2 linked regions of the Streptantibioticus cattleyicolor NRRL 8057 = DSM 46488 genome follow. Each later gene encodes a partner of the first gene's protein in a complex. Links are inferred from orthologs where the notes say so. Each region holds a gene or a part of one and is shown on either strand. Other genes may lie near its edges.

Region 1 (3,718 bases):
ACCGCCGTCGACCGCGGTGAGCACCAGCGGACCCTCCTCGGTCAGCGCCACCGAGTGCTCCCAGTGGCAGGCCCACGAGCCGTCGTCGGTCTTGACCGTCCAGTCGTCCTCCAGCACATGGGTGTGCGGGGTGCCCAGCGTGACCATCGGCTCGATCGCCAGGCACATCCCCGGCACCAGCTTCGGGCCGCGGCCCCGCTTGCGGGAGACGTAGTTCAGCAGGTGCGGGTCCATGTGCATCTGGGTGCCGATGCCGTGGCCGCCGTACTCCTCGACGATGCCGTACTTGCCGGTGGCCGGACGCGGCTGGCGGCGGATGTAGGTCTCGATGGCACGGGAGATGTCGACCAGCCGGTCGCCGTTGCGGAACGCCGCGATCCCGGCCCACATCGACTCCTCGGTGACCCGGCTCAGCTCGTGCACCTCGGGGGCGTGGCCCTCGCCGACGAAGACGGTGATCGCCGCGTCCGCGTGCCAGCCGTCCACGATGGCGCCGGCGTCCACGGAGATGATGTCGCCGGACCTCAGCACCGTTTCGCGGTCCGGGATGCCGTGCACCACGACGTCGTTGACCGAGGTGCAGATGTTGCCGGGGAAGCCGCCGTACCCCAGGAAGTTGGGCTTGGCGCCGTGGTCGGAGATCACCTTGGCGGCGACCTCGTCCAGGTCCTTGGTGGTGGCGCCGGGCACCGCCGCGTCGCGGCACGCCTGATGGATCGCCGCCACGACCAGCCCCGCGGCACGCATCTTCGCGATCTGGTCCGGGGTCTTGATCTCCACCATCGGCTTGCGCCCTTCGTCGTTCCGGGTGTTTGCGGGGATACAGCAACAGTACGGCCGCGGCGCCAACTCGGGCGCCGCGGCCGTCTGCCGGCCCTGCTCGGATGAGGTCAGGCCGCCGGGCGCCCCAGGGCCTCCATGGCCCGCCGGGTCACCTCTTCGACCGTACCCAGCGCGGAGATGGTCACCACCAGCTCCTGCGCCTTGTAGAAGTCGATGATCGGCTCGGTCTCGCTGTGGTAGACCTCCAGCCGCTTGCGGACGGTGTCCTCGCTGTCGTCGTCGCGCTGGTACAGCTCGCCGCCGCACTTGTCGCACACGCCGGCCGCCTTCGGCGGGGTGTACGAGACGTGGAAGACGTGGCTGGAGTCGTTGCGGCAGATCCGGCGGCCGGCGATCCGCTTGACCACCTCGTCCTCCGGCACCTCCAGGTCGAGCACCGCGTCGAGCTTGACGCCCTTGTCGGCCAGGTAGCCGTCGAGCGCCTCGGCCTGACCGAGGTTGCGCGGGAAGCCGTCGAGGAGGAAGCCGCCCTCGGCGTCCGGCTGCTGCAGACGGTCGGTCGCCATGCCGATGGTCACCGCGTCCGGCACGAGCTGGCCGGCGTTCATGTACTCCTGCGCCTGCTTGCCGAGCGCCGTGCCCTGGCTGATGTTGGCACGGAAGAGGTCGCCGGTGGAGATGTGCGGGATCGACAGGTTCTTGGCGAGGTACTGGGCCTGTGTGCCCTTACCAGCGCCAGGCGGCCCGACGAGGACGATTCTCATCAGCGGAGGAACCCTTCGTAGTTGCGCTGCTGGAGCTGGCTCTCGATCTGCTTCACGGTCTCCAGGCCGACGCCCACGATGATGAGGATGCTCGTACCGCCGAACGGGAAGTTCTGCGTTCCGTTGAACAGCGCGATCGCCACCGTGGGCACGAGGGCGATCAGCCCGAGGTAGAGGGAGCCCGGCCAGGTGATCCGGTTGAGCACGTAGCCCAGGTACTCCGCCGTGGGTCGACCAGCCCGGATGCCCGGGATGAAGCCACCATACTTCTTCATGTTGTCGGCAACTTCCTCGGGGTTGAAGGAAATGGCCACGTAGAAGAAGGCGAAGAAGACGATCAGCAGGAAGTAGAGCGTCAGGTAGAACGGGTGGTCGCCCTTGGTGAGGTTGGTGCTGATCCAGCGCGCCCAGCCCGCCGTGGAGTTCCCGCTGAACTGGACGATCAGGGCCGGGATGTAGAGCAGCGACGAAGCGAAGATGACCGGGATCACACCGGCCTGGTTGACCTTGAGCGGGATGTAGGTCGAGGTGCCGCCGTAGGACCGGCGCCCGATCATCCGCTTGGCGTACTGGACCGGGATCCGCCGCTGGGCCTGCTCGACGAAGACCACCAGGCAGACCATGGCCAGGCCGATCGCGATGACGATGAAGAACTCGCCCCAGCCGCTGACGATCTTGCCGGACTTCTTGATCGACCACAGCGAGCCCGGGAAGCCGGCCGCGATCGAGGTGAACATCAGGATCGACATGCCGTTGCCGATGCCGCGGTCGGTGATGAGCTCGCCGAGCCACATGATCATCACGGTGCCGGCGGTCATGGTGATCACCATGACGGTGGTGCGGAAGATCGAGGTGTCCGGGACCACCTGGTTACCGACCGCGCAGGTACGGAAGAGCGTGCCGCTCTGGGCCGTGGCCACCAGGCCGGTGCCCTGGAGCACGCCGAGCGCCAGCGTCAGGTAACGGGTGTACTGGGTGATCTTCGTCTGCCCGGCCTGGCCCTCCTTCTTCAGGGCCTCCAGGCGCGGAATCACCACCGTCAGCAGCTGGAGGATGATGCTCGCCGTGATGTACGGCATGATCCCCAGCGCGAAGATGGTGAGCTGCAGCAGGGCTCCGCCGCTGAACAGGTTGATCATGCCGAAGAGGCCGCCGTTGCCGCCGGCCTCCTTGATGCACTGAGCGACGTTCCGGTAGTCCACCCCGGGCAGCGGGACGTTCTGACCCAGCCGGAAGAGCACGAGGATGCCCAGCGTGAACAGCAGCTTCTTCCGCAGGTCGGGCGTCTTGAACGCCCGGGCGAACGCGGTGAGCACGGTGCCTCCTGCGCCTCCCGCGGGACGCGGAAGGTGACGGTCGTGAGAGGTCGACTGGTACGGGGGTGGGCAGGTACCCCCGCGGACCGTGCCGCGTGCATACCGCCACTCCTCGCCACCTTACCGGCGAGGAAGCCCCCCGAGGAATGACCAACCGGGGATGCCCTCCACCAAAGTGTGGGCATCCCCGGTTGTCGGTACTTCAAGCCATCAAGCCTTGGCGAGCTCGGTGACGCTGCCGCCGGCGGCGGCGATCTTCTCCTTGGCGGAGCCGGAGACGGCGTCCACCGTCACCTGCAGCGCCACGGTGACCTCGCCGGTGCCGAGCACCTTGACGAGCTGGTGCTTGCGGACCGCACCCTTGGCCACCAGGTCCTCGACGGTGACCTCGCCGCCCTCGGGGTAGAGCGCGGCCAGCTTGTCGAGGTTGACAACCTGGTACTCGGTCCGGAACGGGTTCTTGAAGCCCTTCAGCTTGGGCAGCCGCATGTGCAGCGGCATCTGCCCACCCTCGAAGCGCTCCGGAACCTGGTAACGGGCCTTGGTGCCCTTGGTACCACGACCGGCCGTCTTGCCCTTGGACGCCTCACCACGACCCACGCGGGTCTTGGCGGTCTTGGCGCCCGGGGCCGGACGGAGGTTGTGGACCTTCAGCGGCTTGGACTCCGCCATGTCAGTCGACCTCCTCGACCGTGACGAGGTGACGCACGGTGTGCGCCATGCCGCGGATCTCCGGGCGGTCCTCCTTGACGACCACGTCGTTCAGGCGCTTGAGCCCGAGCGAACGCAGGGTGTCACGGTGGTTCTGCTTGCTGCCGATGTAGGACTTGGTCTGCGTGATCTTCAGGCGCGCCA
Region 2 (4,701 bases), 2.7 Mb from region 1 along the record:
GTCGCCTCCCACCTGGGCCGTCCCAAGGGCGCCCCCGACCCGCAGTTCTCGCTCCGCCCGGTCGCCGGACGGCTGGGCGAACTCCTCGGCAAGCAGGTCACGTTCGCCACCGACACGGTCGGGGACAGCGCGAAGGCCACCGTCGCCGCCCTGGCCGACGGCGAGGTCACGCTGCTGGAGAACCTACGGTTCAACGCCGGTGAGACCGCCAAGGACGACGCCGAACGCGGCGCGTTCGCCGACGAGTTGGCCACCCTGGCCGACCTGTACGTGGGCGACGGCTTCGGTGCCGTGCACCGCAAGCACGCCTCCGTCTACGACCTGCCGGCCCGGCTGCCGCACGCCGCGGGCGGGCTGATCGCCACCGAGGTCGGTGTGCTCCAGCGGCTCACCGAGGACGTCACCCGCCCCTACGTGGTGGTGCTCGGCGGCGCCAAGGTCTCCGACAAGCTGGCCGTCATCGACAACCTGCTGGAGAAGGCCGACCGCATCCTGATCGGCGGCGGCATGGCGTACACCTTCCTCAAGGCCCAGGGCCACGAGGTCGGCAAGAGCCTGCTCCAGGAGGAGCAGGTGCCGGCGGTCACCGAATACCTGGAGCGCGCCAAGGCCAAGGGCGTGGAGTTCGTGCTGCCGGTCGACGTGGTCGCCGCCGCCGACTTCCCGGACCTGAAGACCAAGGCCCCCGCCGACCCGCGGGTCGTCCCCGCCGACGCCATCCCCGCGGACCTGGAGGGGCTGGACATCGGTCCGCGCACCCGTGAGCTGTTCGCCGCCCAACTGGCCGACGCGGCCACGGTGTTCTGGAACGGTCCGATGGGCGTCTTCGAACACCCCGACTTCGCCGAGGGCACCCGCGCGGTGGCCCAGGCGCTGGTCGACGCGGCCGGCTCCTCCGCGGCCGACGGCGCCTTCACCGTGGTCGGCGGTGGCGACTCGGCCGCCGCGGTACGCACCCTGGGCTTCGACGAGAACGCCTTCGGCCACATCTCCACCGGCGGCGGCGCCAGCCTGGAATACCTCGAAGGCAAGACCCTGCCCGGTCTCGCCGCACTTAAGGACTGAACCGCATGAGCACTCGCACCCCGCTGATCGCGGGCAACTGGAAGATGAACCTCAACCACCTCGAGGCCATCGCCCACGTCCAGAAGCTCGCCTTCGCGCTCACCGACAAGGACCACGACGCCGTGGAGGTCGCGGTCCTGCCGCCCTTCACGGACCTGCGTTCGGTGCAGACCCTGGTCGACGGCGACAAGCTGCGCATCAAGTACGGCGCGCAGGACCTGTCCGCGCACGACTCGGGCGCGTACACCGGTGAGATCTCGGGCGCCATGCTGGCCAAGCTCAAGTGCGCCTTCGTGGCCATCGGCCACAGCGAGCGCCGCCAGTACCACGGCGAGACCGACGAGCAGGTCAACGCCAAGGTGAAGGCGGCCTACCGGCACGGCCTGACCCCGATCCTGTGCGTCGGGGAGGGGCTGGAGGTCCGCGAGGCGGGCAACCAGGTGGCCCACACCCTCGCCCAGGTGGACGGCGCCCTGAAGGACGTCCCGGCCGACCAGGCGCGCACCATCGTGATCGCCTACGAGCCGGTGTGGGCGATCGGCACCGGCAAGGTGGCCACCCCCGAGGACGCCCAGGAGGTCTGCGGGGCGATCCGCGCCCGGCTGGCCGAGCTGTACGACGCCGGGGTCGCCGACGCCGTGCGGATCCAGTACGGCGGCTCGGTGAAGTCCGGCAACATCGCGGCGATCATGGCCCAGGCCGACGTGGACGGCGCCCTGGTCGGCGGCGCCTGCCTGGACGCCGACGAGTTCGTGAAGATCGTCCGGTACGGGGAACAGTAGGCTGACGGCCTGCTTCCGAAGTACCCTGACGGGGGCCGGGCGGGGTGTCCGCCCGGCCTCCCGAGGCTTTGCAACATGTCACCGAGAGAGTTGGTCCAGCCGTGGTTATCGGGTTCTCCATCGCCCTCATCGTCTTCAGCCTGCTGCTGATGCTGCTGGTCCTGATGCACAAGGGCAAGGGCGGCGGTCTGTCCGACATGTTCGGCGGCGGCATGCAGTCCTCCGTCGGCGGTTCCTCGGTCGCCGAGCGCAACCTGGACCGGATCACCATCGTCGTCGGTCTGCTCTGGTTCGCCTCCATCGTGGCGCTCGGCCTGGTGCTGAAGTTCAAGCACTGAGCGGCCCGGCGGGCGGGGCGGTCCTCTACTCCCCTGCGCAGCGGCACAACTGACGGCCCGTCGTCTGGGCGCTTATCATGGGACGGCGTCCTTCCGAGCCGGGCTGTTGGCCTGCCACTGGACGACACGTAAGGTCCCCGTAAACTGGACGACCTCGCAGCAGCATCACGCAGGGAGTTACGACCGTGGCAAGTGGCAACGCGATCCGTGGCAGTCGGGTCGGAGCGGGGCCGATGGGGGAGGCCGAGCGCGGCGAGTCCGCGCCCCGCCTTCGCATCTCCTTCTGGTGCTCGAACGGGCACGAAACCCAGCCGAGTTTCGCCAGTGACGCGCAGATCCCGGACACCTGGGACTGCCCTCGGTGCGGCTTCCCGGCCGGGCAGGACGAGAACAACCCGCCGGCTCCGCCGCGCACCGAACCGTACAAGACCCACCTGGCGTACGTCCGGGAACGGCGCAGCGACGCGGACGGCGAGGCGATCCTCGCCGAGGCCCTCGCCAAGCTGCGCGGAGAGATCTGAGCCACCGGTCCCGGCCGCACGGCCGAGCCGGAGGGTGAGAACGGTGAAGCGGCCCGGCCGCGCCATCCCGTGAGGGGTGACGCGGCCGGGCCGCTTCACGTGGCCTCAGGCCGAGGCCGGCGGGTAGAGCTGCTTGGGGAGCTGGGCGGCGGCGGCCCGGTCCAGCAGCCACAGGGTGCGACCGCGGCCGTACGCGCCGGCCGCCGGGGCCTGGATCTCCCCGGCCCCGGCCAGCGCGATGGCGACCGCGTTGGCCTTGTCCTCGCCGGCCGCCAGCAGCCACACCTCACGGGCGGCGCGGATCGCCGGCAGCGTCAGCGACACCCGGTTCGGCGGCGGCTTCGGCGCCCCGCGCACCCCGATCACCGTGCGCTCTGTCTCCCGCACCCCGGGGTGCTCGGGGAAGAGCGAGGCGACGTGGGTGTCCGGGCCGACGCCGAGCAGCAGCACGTCGAACGTGGGCACCGGGCCGTGGTCCGCCGGGCCGGCCGAGGCGGCCAGCTCGGCCGCGTAGGCGTCGGCCGCCGCGTCCACGTCGTTGCCCCAGGCGCCGCCGGCCGCGGGCATGGCGTGCACCCGTGCCGGATCGAGCGGTACCGCGTCCAGCAGGGCCTCGCGGGCCTGGGTGGCGTTGCGCTCCGGGTCGCCCTCGGGCAGGAAGCGCTCGTCGCCCCACCACAGGTCGAGCCGGGACCAGTCGACCGCGTCCCGGGCGGGCGCCTCGGCGAGCGCCGCGAGCAGCGCGTTGCCGTTGCGCCCGCCGGTGAGCACCACCGAGGCGGAGCCGCGGGCGGCCTGGGCGTCGACGATCTTGGTGATCAGCCGGGCCGCCGCGGCCTTGGCCATCAGCTCCTTGTCGCGGTGGACCACGACCTGGGGTGCCGTCACGAGGACCGCTCCCCCTGGCCGCCGCCGGCCGCCGCCCCGGCCTTCGCCGACATCTTCCCGGCGGACCTGCGCGAGCCGGTCTCCTTGGTCCCGTCCTCCTTGGGGGTGGACTCCTGGGCGGCGGGCTGCGACTCGGTGGCCGGCGTCCCGGCCTTGCCGGTACCGCCGTGGGTCAGCTTCTCCAGCCCGAACTGCACGGCCGACTTGTAGATGTCGTCCGGGTCCAGCCGGCGCAGCTCCTCGGCGATCAGCTCGGCCGTCTCCCGCCGCTTGAGGGCGACGTGCCGGTCGGGCTGGCCGGGCATGGCCAGCTCGGCCAGGGCGCCGTCGGCACGGTCCAGGCAGATCACGCCGTCCGCGGTGGACAGCCGTACCGCGGTGAGCCCCGGGCCGTCGGTGACCCTGCGCTCCACGGGCACCCCGAGCCGGTCCGCCAGCCACATCCCGAGCAGCTCGGTGCTGGGGTTGTACGGCTCGCCCTCCACCACGGCGGAGGTGATCCGGGAGTGCTTCTGGTCCAGCGCGGCGGCGAGCATGCTGCGCCACGGGGTGGTCCGGGTCCACGCCAGGTCGGTGTCGCCGGGGGAGTAGGCCGCGGCCCGTGCCTTCAGCGCGGCCAGCGGGTCCTCGGCCGCCGCGGCGTCGGTGATCCGGCGCTGCGCCAGCTTGCCCAGCGGGTGCTCGGCCGGGCGGTCCGGGGCGTCCTCCGGCCACCAGACCACCACGGGGGCGTCCGGCAGCAGCAGCGGCAGCACCACCGAGGCGTCGTGGTGGGCGAGTTCACCGTGCAGCCGCAGCAGCACGGTCTCGCCGGTGCCGGCGTCGGAGCCGACCCGTACCTCGGCGTCGAGCCGGGAGGTCGCCCGGTCCCGCGGCGAGCGGCCGGGCCGCTTGATGACCGCGAGTATCCGGGAGGGGTGCTCCCGGGACGCCTCCCCGGCCGCCTTGAGGGCGTCGTAGGCGTTGCCCTCGTCGGTGACGATGACCAGGGTGAGCACCATACCGACGGCCGGCGTACCGCTCGCCCGGCGCCCCTCGACGAGAGCCTGGTTGATCTTCGACGATGTGGTGTCCGTGAGATCGATCTTCATGGCCGACGCCAGCTCC

The links.
Region 2: the proteins of secY (region 1) and secG are in contact, whole or in part, in a crystal structure (PDB 5AWW), measured with the Thermus thermophilus proteins. The link is inferred for Streptantibioticus cattleyicolor NRRL 8057 = DSM 46488 from one-to-one orthologs. Residues at the interface, in WP_096411648.1 of Thermus thermophilus: Leu14, Gln16, Arg17, Phe20, Ile34, Pro35, Pro37, Ile72, Arg108, Arg109, Asn112, Gln113, Arg116, Ile117, Ile120, Pro145, Gly146, Trp147, Phe152, Phe155, Val156, Val159, Thr160, Val162, Ala163, Gly164, Ala166, Leu167, Trp170, Glu173; in WP_223903268.1 of Thermus thermophilus: Tyr5, Ile9, Tyr12, Leu13, Ala16, Leu19, Val20, Val23, Leu24, Gln26, Glu27, Pro28, Gln30, Gly31, Ala32, Asp34, Leu35, Met36, Gly37, Gly38, Ser39, Ala40, Asp41, Leu42, Phe43, Ala45, Arg46, Val48, Tyr53, Thr56.

Annotation. Positions count from the first base shown.
Region 1 is NC_017586.1:3,881,680-3,885,397, reverse strand. Bases 706-3,637 are described here. They hold secY (preprotein translocase subunit SecY), read right to left. Parts: upstream 2,864-3,637; coding sequence 1,547-2,863; downstream 706-1,546. Other genes in these bases: rpmD (50S ribosomal protein L30), read right to left, coding at 3,537-3,637; rplO (50S ribosomal protein L15), read right to left, coding at 3,074-3,535; SCATT_RS17070 (adenylate kinase), read right to left, coding at 891-1,547; map (type I methionyl aminopeptidase), read right to left, coding at 706-783. In the rest of the region: more of map, read right to left, coding at 1-705; more of rpmD, read right to left, coding at 3,638-3,718. UniProt on the Bacillus subtilis protein: The central subunit of the protein translocation channel SecYEG. Consists of two halves formed by TMs 1-5 and 6-10.
Region 2 is NC_017586.1:1,192,426-1,197,126, reverse strand. The notes cover bases 645-3,566. They hold secG (preprotein translocase subunit SecG), read left to right. Parts: upstream 645-1,948; coding sequence 1,949-2,185; downstream 2,186-3,566. Other genes in these bases: pgl (6-phosphogluconolactonase), read right to left, coding at 2,812-3,566; SCATT_RS05060 (RNA polymerase-binding protein RbpA), read left to right, coding at 2,371-2,706; tpiA (triose-phosphate isomerase), read left to right, coding at 1,071-1,847; SCATT_RS05075 (phosphoglycerate kinase), read left to right, coding at 645-1,065. Outside these bases: more of SCATT_RS05075, read left to right, coding at 1-644; more of pgl, read right to left, coding at 3,567-3,594; glucose-6-phosphate dehydrogenase assembly protein OpcA, read right to left, coding at 3,591-4,685; zwf (glucose-6-phosphate dehydrogenase), read right to left, coding at 4,682-4,701. UniProt on the Bacillus subtilis protein: Involved in protein export. Participates in an early event of protein translocation.